Linked DNA regions of Rhodoligotrophos defluvii. The protein of the gene in region 1 interacts with the protein of each later gene in a pairwise test. Links are inferred from orthologs where the notes say so. Each region holds a gene or a part of one and is shown on either strand. Other genes may lie near its edges.

What was found.
Region 2: the proteins of gyrB (region 1) and gyrA interact in binary tests that used the Escherichia coli proteins (3 or more experiments, as listed by UniProt). The link is inferred for Rhodoligotrophos defluvii from one-to-one orthologs.

What each region holds. Positions count from the first base shown.
Region 1 is NZ_SZZM01000001.1:926,787-930,205, forward strand. Bases 3-3,107 are described here. They hold gyrB (DNA topoisomerase (ATP-hydrolyzing) subunit B), read left to right. Parts: upstream 3-392; coding sequence 393-2,822; downstream 2,823-3,107. Other genes in these bases: recF (DNA replication/repair protein RecF), read left to right, coding at 3-376; E4P09_RS04465 (YbaK/EbsC family protein), read right to left, coding at 2,838-3,107. Also shown: more of recF, read left to right, coding at 1-2; more of E4P09_RS04465, read right to left, coding at 3,108-3,305. UniProt on the Escherichia coli protein: DNA gyrase negatively supercoils closed circular double-stranded DNA in an ATP-dependent manner to maintain chromosomes in an underwound state.
Region 2 is NZ_SZZM01000005.1:209,314-212,985, forward strand. The notes cover bases 263-3,620. They hold gyrA (DNA gyrase subunit A), read left to right. Parts: upstream 263-621; coding sequence 622-3,420; downstream 3,421-3,620. Other genes in these bases: E4P09_RS20110 (LysE family translocator), read left to right, coding at 3,542-3,620. Also shown: lipoyl(octanoyl) transferase LipB, read right to left, coding at 1-221; more of E4P09_RS20110, read left to right, coding at 3,621-3,672. UniProt on the Escherichia coli protein: A type II topoisomerase that negatively supercoils closed circular double-stranded (ds) DNA in an ATP-dependent manner to maintain chromosomes in an underwound state.

The DNA.
Region 1 (3,419 bases):
GCGCCTACTGGATGCCGGTGCTGGCCGTTGCCTGCGCGGACCTCATCGCAGCGACCTCGTCGTGAAGCACGGGCCGAAATCGATGGAGGCCCGCCTTTGCTCCACCGGCGAGCAGAAGGCGCTTCTGATCGGCATTATCCTCGCCAATGCGCGGATGATCGCGGAAGGCTTCGAGGGCTATGCCCCCATCATGCTGCTGGATGAGGTGGCGGCGCACCTGGATGAGGAGCGGCGGCGTGGCCTGTTCGAATGCCTGCTGCGGCTTGGCGCCCAGGCTTGGATGACGGGAACGGACGAGACGTTGTTTGCCGCGCTGCGCGGCGCTGCGCAGTTCTTCAGCGCCCGCGACGGGGCGCTGTGCGAAGCGGTTGCTTGATGGATAGGACGTGTTGATGAACAAGGCCAGCGAGACCAACGGTCAAGGTGCGGATTACGGTGCGGAGTCCATCAAGGTGCTCCGCGGCCTGGATGCGGTGCGCAAGCGTCCGGGCATGTATATCGGCGACACCGACGACGGCTCGGGTCTGCACCACATGGTCTATGAGGTGGTGGACAACGCTATTGACGAGGCGCTGGCCGGCTACTGCGACCACGTGACGGTGACGCTCAATCCCGACGGCTCGGTGACGGTCACCGACAATGGCCGCGGCATCCCCACGGACATCCATTCCGAGGAAGGCGTGTCGGCGGCCGAAGTCATCATGACCCAGCTGCATGCCGGCGGCAAATTCGACCAGAATTCATACAAGGTGTCCGGCGGCCTGCACGGTGTTGGCGTCTCGGTGGTGAATGCTCTGTCGCAGTGGCTGAAACTGACCATCTGGCGCAACGGCTACGAGCACACCATGACGTTCGTGCATGGCGTGGCGCAGGCACCGCTCGCGATCACCGGCCCCTCCGACCGCACCGGAACCGAGGTATCGTTCCTGCCCAGCACCGAGACCTTCAGCATGGTCGAGTTCGACTATGCGACGCTGGAGCATCGCCTGCGCGAGCTTGCCTTCCTGAATTCTGGCGTGCGCATCACCCTGACCGACCGGCGCGGCATCGAGACCAAGGTCCAGGACATGCGCTATGACGGCGGCCTTGAAGCCTTCGTCCGCTATCTCGACCGCGCCAAGCAGCCGCTGTTCGGCGACCCCGTCATGGTCAAGGCCGATCGTGATGGCATCCAGGTAGAATGCGCCCTTTGGTGGAACGACAGCTATCACGAGAACACGCTGTGCTTCACCAACAACATCCCGCAGCGCGACGGCGGCACCCACCTGGCAGGCTTTCGCGCAGCGCTCACGCGCATCATCAACAACTACGCGTCCGAAAGCGGCCTCGCCAAGCGCGAGAAGGTGGCGCTCACGGGCGATGACGCGCGCGAGGGCCTGACCTGCGTGCTCTCGGTGAAGGTGCCCGACCCCAAGTTCTCGTCGCAAACCAAGGATAAGCTTGTTTCATCCGAGGTGCGGCCTGTGGTCGAGGGGGTCGTCAGCGAGCATCTCGGCACCTGGCTCGAGGAGCACCCCACTGAGGCCAAGCTGGTGGTGAACAAGATCGTCGAGGCCGCAGCGGCTCGTGAGGCGGCGCGCAAGGCGCGGGAGCTCACTCGCCGCAAGGGCGCGCTCGACGTTTCCAACCTGCCGGGCAAGCTGGCGGATTGCCAGGAGCGCGACCCCGCCAAGTCCGAGCTGTTCATCGTGGAGGGCGATTCCGCGGGCGGCTCTGCCAAACAGGGCCGCAACCGCGAGAACCAGGCCGTGCTGCCCTTGCGCGGCAAGATCCTCAACGTGGAGCGGGCACGCTTCGACAAGATGCTGTCGTCGGAGCAGATCGGGACGCTGATCACCGCGCTTGGCACCGGTATCGGTCGCGACGATTTCTCACTGGAGAAGCTGCGTTACCACAAGATCATCATCATGACCGACGCGGATGTGGACGGCGCCCATATCCGCACCCTGCTGCTCACCTTCTTCTATCGGCAGATGCCGGAGTTGATCGAGAAGGGTCACCTCTACATTGCCCAGCCGCCGCTGTTCAAAGTGAAGCGCGGTAATTCCGAGCAGTATCTCAAGGACGAGAAGGCGCTGGAGCAATACCTGATCGATGGCGGCATCGGCGACGCAGTGCTGATCCTCGCCAATGGCGACGAGCGCGCGGGCGAGGATCTGCGTCAGATCGTGAACGAGGCGCTGGAGATCCGCGCCATTCTCGACGGGCTGCATACCCGCTATCCCCGTTTCGTGGTCGAGCAGGCGGCGATCGCTGGCGCCTTGAACCCGGAAACGCTCTCAGACCCGGTGCGCGCCCGTGAAGCCGCGCAATATGTAGCACGCCGGCTCGGGCTCCTGTCGGAAGAGACGGAGCGCAACTGGGTAGGCGAGCCGACGCCGGACGGAGGCCTCGAATTCTCGCGCGAGATCCGGGGCGTGCGCGAAGTGCGGACCATTGACGGCAAGCTGATCTCCTCGGCCGATGCCCTGCGGCTCGACAAGAAGATGCCGCATCTGCAGGAGATCTATGCCAAGGCCGCGCGGCTGGTGCGCAAGGGTGAGGAGACCGCCATCCGCGGCCCCGTGCAGCTGCTCGACGCGGTCTTCGCGGCCGGGCGCAAGGGCATCACCCTGCAGCGCTACAAGGGGCTGGGCGAAATGAACCCGCAGCAACTGTGGGAAACGACGCTGGATTCGAACGCCCGCACGCTGCTGAAGGTGCAGGTACGCGAGTTGGACGAGGCCGACGACCTGTTCGCCAAACTCATGGGCGACCTGGTCGAGCCGCGACGGGAGTTCATTCGCGACAACGCTTTGCAGGTGGTCAATCTGGACGTTTGACGAGAGCCCGGGGTCTCAGCCGAGCTCCTGGCAGACATCCACCCACTGCGCACCAACCAGAGCGGCCATCCGCTCGGGTGCTATACGCAGGGCGCTGTGAGTGGAGCCGGCCGCCGGCACCACCTCGTCGAAGGCTTTCAGCGAAACGTCGCAATAGATCGGCAGTGGCGTCTTGAGCCCGAATGGCGAGACGCCGCCCACTGGGTGCCCCGTTATCTGCTCCACCTCTCCCGCATCGAGCATGCGCACCTTCCCGCCGAATGCCGCTTTGGCCTTGCGGTTGTCGAGGCGCGCGTCACCGCGGGTAACCACAAGCAGCACCTGATCGCCCACGCGGAGTGACAGGGTCTTGGCGATCTGCCCGGGAGTGACGCCGTGCCCCGCTGCTGCCAGCTCGACAGTTGCCGTGCTGACGTCGAGCTCCACAATTGAGATGTCGGGGGCGTGCTGAGCGAGAAAGGCGCGAACAGATTGTACGCTCATGGCTGGTGTGTTCGTGTGGCGATTGAGGTCCGGTACCGACGCATGCCGAGCCCGAAGGCAACCTATCGTCGCAGCTTGCGCACCGCAAGCCCGCTTGCCGGCCGAACCGCGTTG
Region 2 (3,672 bases), on another replicon or contig:
TCGCTCGCAACCGCGCTGGTGCCGGCTGTATAAAGGGGAGGGTGCTGCACCAGCCAGACCTGCTCGGGCGCCTCGCCTGCGGCGATGGCCGCGGCGCGGGCTTCCATTTGCTGAACCGCATGCTCATATTCAACAAGATGGTCCGCCACCGTCCAGGTCACGGCCGGAGCCGCCCGGTACAGGCTTTTTCGCGCGGATTGGGATCTCACGGGGTCGAGCATGGGCCTTGGTTAAACCGACGGCGTGGGTTGAGACAATCGGAAACACTTGCGTTGCGCCGAACGGATTGTTAGATGAGCGCGACCCTTCGGGACCTCAATACGCGGTCGTGGCGGAATTGGTAGACGCACTAGCTTGAGGGGCTAGCGGGTTAACCCCCGTGGGAGTTCGAGTCTCCCCGACCGCACCATTCCTTGCCCTTGCGGGCCCCTCAGAACCTTTGCCGAAAATGCGATCGGGCCGCCAGCAGCGAGTCCTGTTGCGCGCATTGCTTCTGCGCCCTGCGGTTGCTACATAAGGGACACCGAGTCGGGGGCGCGCAAGCGATTCCTCGATTGGGCGCGCCCCTCCCGGTGCGCATTCGCGCTGATGCGTCGTTAAAATCACAAAAGGCGTTCGAGTTTGGCTGAAAGCGATCGTGGACCGACCGGGTCTGATCCGACCCCCTTCGACGTAAATCCGGTTTCTATCGTCGAGGAAATGAAGCGCTCCTATCTCGATTACGCGATGAGCGTGATCGTGAGCCGGGCGCTGCCGGACGTTCGCGACGGGCTGAAGCCTGTCCATCGCCGCGTTCTGTTCTCGATGCACGAGAATGGCTACGACTGGAACAAGCCTTACCGCAAGGCGGCCCGCGTGGTGGGCGATGTCATCGGTAAGTACCACCCGCATGGCGACCAGTCGATCTATGACGCGCTCGTCCGCTTGGCGCAGGACTTTTCCATGCGCCTGCCGCTGCTCGACGGGCAGGGCAATTTCGGCTCGCTCGACGGCGATCCGCCGGCGGCCATGCGCTACACCGAGGTGAGGCTGGCCAAGCCGGCCCATCACCTGCTGGACGACCTGGACAAGGACACGGTCGACTTCCAGCCCAACTATGACAATTCCGAGCACGAGCCGGTGGTGCTGCCGGCCAAGTTTCCGAACCTGCTGGTGAACGGGGCCGGCGGCATCGCCGTCGGCATGGCCACCAACATCCCACCGCACAATCTCGGGGAGGTGGTGGATGCCTGCATCGCGGTGATGACCAATCCGGGAATCAGCATCGAGGAAATCACCGAGATCATGCCCGGCCCGGATTTCCCGACCGGGGCGCTCATCCTCGGCCGTGCCGGGATCCGCTCGGCCTATGCTACGGGGCGCGGCTCGATCATCATGCGCGCCCGTGTCGAAGTCGAGACGGTGCGCAAGGAACGCGAGGCGCTCATCGTCACCGAGATCCCCTACCAGGTGAACAAGGCGACGATGGTCGAGAAGATCGCCGAGCTGGTGCGCGAGAAGCGAATCGAGGGGATCGCCGACATCAGGGACGAGTCCTCGCGCCAGGGCCTGCGCGTGGTGATCGAGCTGCGCCGCGAGGCGGTGGCGGACGTTGTGCTGAACCAGCTTTATCGTTTTTCGCCGCTGCAGACGAGCTTCGGCTGCAACATGGTGGCGCTATCCGGCGGCCGACCCGAGCTCCTGACCCTCAAGGACATGCTGCAGGCGTTCGTGACCTTCCGCGAGGACGTGGTCACGCGGCGCACCAAGTTCCTGCTGAACAAGGCGCGCGACCGGGCCCATATCCTGGTGGGCCTGGCCATTGCCGTCGCCAATATCGACGAGGTCATCCGTGTGATCCGCGAAAGCCCCGATCCGGCGGCTGCCAGGGCGGAGCTGATGGGGCGGGACTGGCCGGCGAAGGACATGGAGCCGCTGGTCAGGCTGATTGCCGATCCGCGCCACGTGGTGAGCGAGGCCGGCACGCTGCGGCTTTCGGACGAGCAGGCCCGGGCCATTCTCGACCTGCGCCTGCAGCGCCTGACCGCCCTCGGCCGCGACGAGATCGGCGACGAGCTGAAGGAGCTGGGCGAGAAGATCGCCGATTATCTCGATATCCTGCGATCGCGCGCCCGGGTGCAGCAGATCGTGCGCGACGAGCTGGAGGCCGCCAAAGCCGAGTTCGCGACGCCGCGGCGCACCGAGATCACCGAGGAAGGCTTCGAGGTCGAGGACGAGGACCTGATCGCGCGGGAGGACATGGTGATCACCGTGTCGCATGCCGGCTACATCAAGCGCGTGCCGCTCTCGACCTACCGGGCGCAGCGGCGCGGCGGCAAGGGCCGCTTCGGCGTTTCCATGAAGGACGAGGATTTCGTGTCCCAGCTCTTCGTGGCCAACACCCATACGCCGGTCCTGTTCTTCTCCTCCACCGGCATGGTCTACCGCATGAAGGTGTGGCGCCTGCCGATCGGCACGCCGCAATCGCGCGGCAAGGCGTTGGTGAACCTCTTGCCGCTCAAGCCGGGCGAGCGCATCTCGACCATTCTGTTCATGCCCGACGACGAGGCGCAGAACGAACGGCTGAACCTGGTCTTCGCCACCCGGTTCGGCACCGTCCGCCGCAACGCCTTGGCCGATTTCGTGAACATCAACCGGGCCGGCAAGATCGCCATGAAGCTGGAAGAGGAGGGGGATGCCATCGTCGGCGTGGTGATCGCGACGCCCGATGACGACATCCTGCTGACCACCGCGAATGGCCGCTGCATCCGCTTCCCGGTGGACGATGTGCGTGTCTTCGCCGGCCGCACCTCGACAGGGGTGCGCGGCATCAAGCTCGGCAGCGACAGCGAGCTCGGGCCCGATACGGTGATCGGCATGTCGGTGCTGCGGCACAGCGATGCGACCCCACCGGAAGCCCGCGCCTATCTTCGGCTGCGCCGGGCCATGCGCGGCGAGGATAGCGAGCTCGCCGGCGAGCTTGCGGCCGAGCCGAACGGTGACGCCGAGAATGGCGAGGAGGAGGCGGCGGGCGACGAGGTCTCCCTCAGTCCCGAGCGCTATGCCGCGCTGTCCGCCCTCGAGCAGACGGTGCTCACTGTCTCGGAGAACGGCTACGGCAAGCGCACGTCCTCATACGAGTACCGGGTCACCGGCCGCGGCGGCAAGGGCATCATCGCCATGGCGGTGAACAAGCGCAACGGGCACCTGGTGGCGTCGTTCCCGGTGGAGGACAATGACCAGATCATGCTGGTGACCGGGGCCGGCAAGCTCATCCGCTGCCCCGTGCACGACATCCGCGTGGCGGGCCGCGCCACGCAAGGGGTGACCATCTTCAGCATGGCCGAGAACGAGCGGGTGGTGTCGGTGGCGCATCTGGCCGAGGAAGAGGGCCAGCCAGAGGTCGACGAGGGCCCGGACGAGGCCGAATCCACGGAATAGAGGCCGGAGAGGGCCGCCGGCGAGCGCCATGGCGGCTCCGACCTGCGGGGCGATTTTGCGGCGCGCTTGACCTTTTCTCCGCGGCAGGGCTGGATTTCGGCTCCTTGCGGAGGCATGACCCATGTCGCTTGAAGCCTATGCCGCCCTCGTGGTGGCCACGATCGTCGTGATCATCATTCCGGGGCCGACGGTCACCGTCATTCTCGCCAATTCGCTGCGCTATGGCAGCCGCGCCGGGCTGCTCAACGTGCT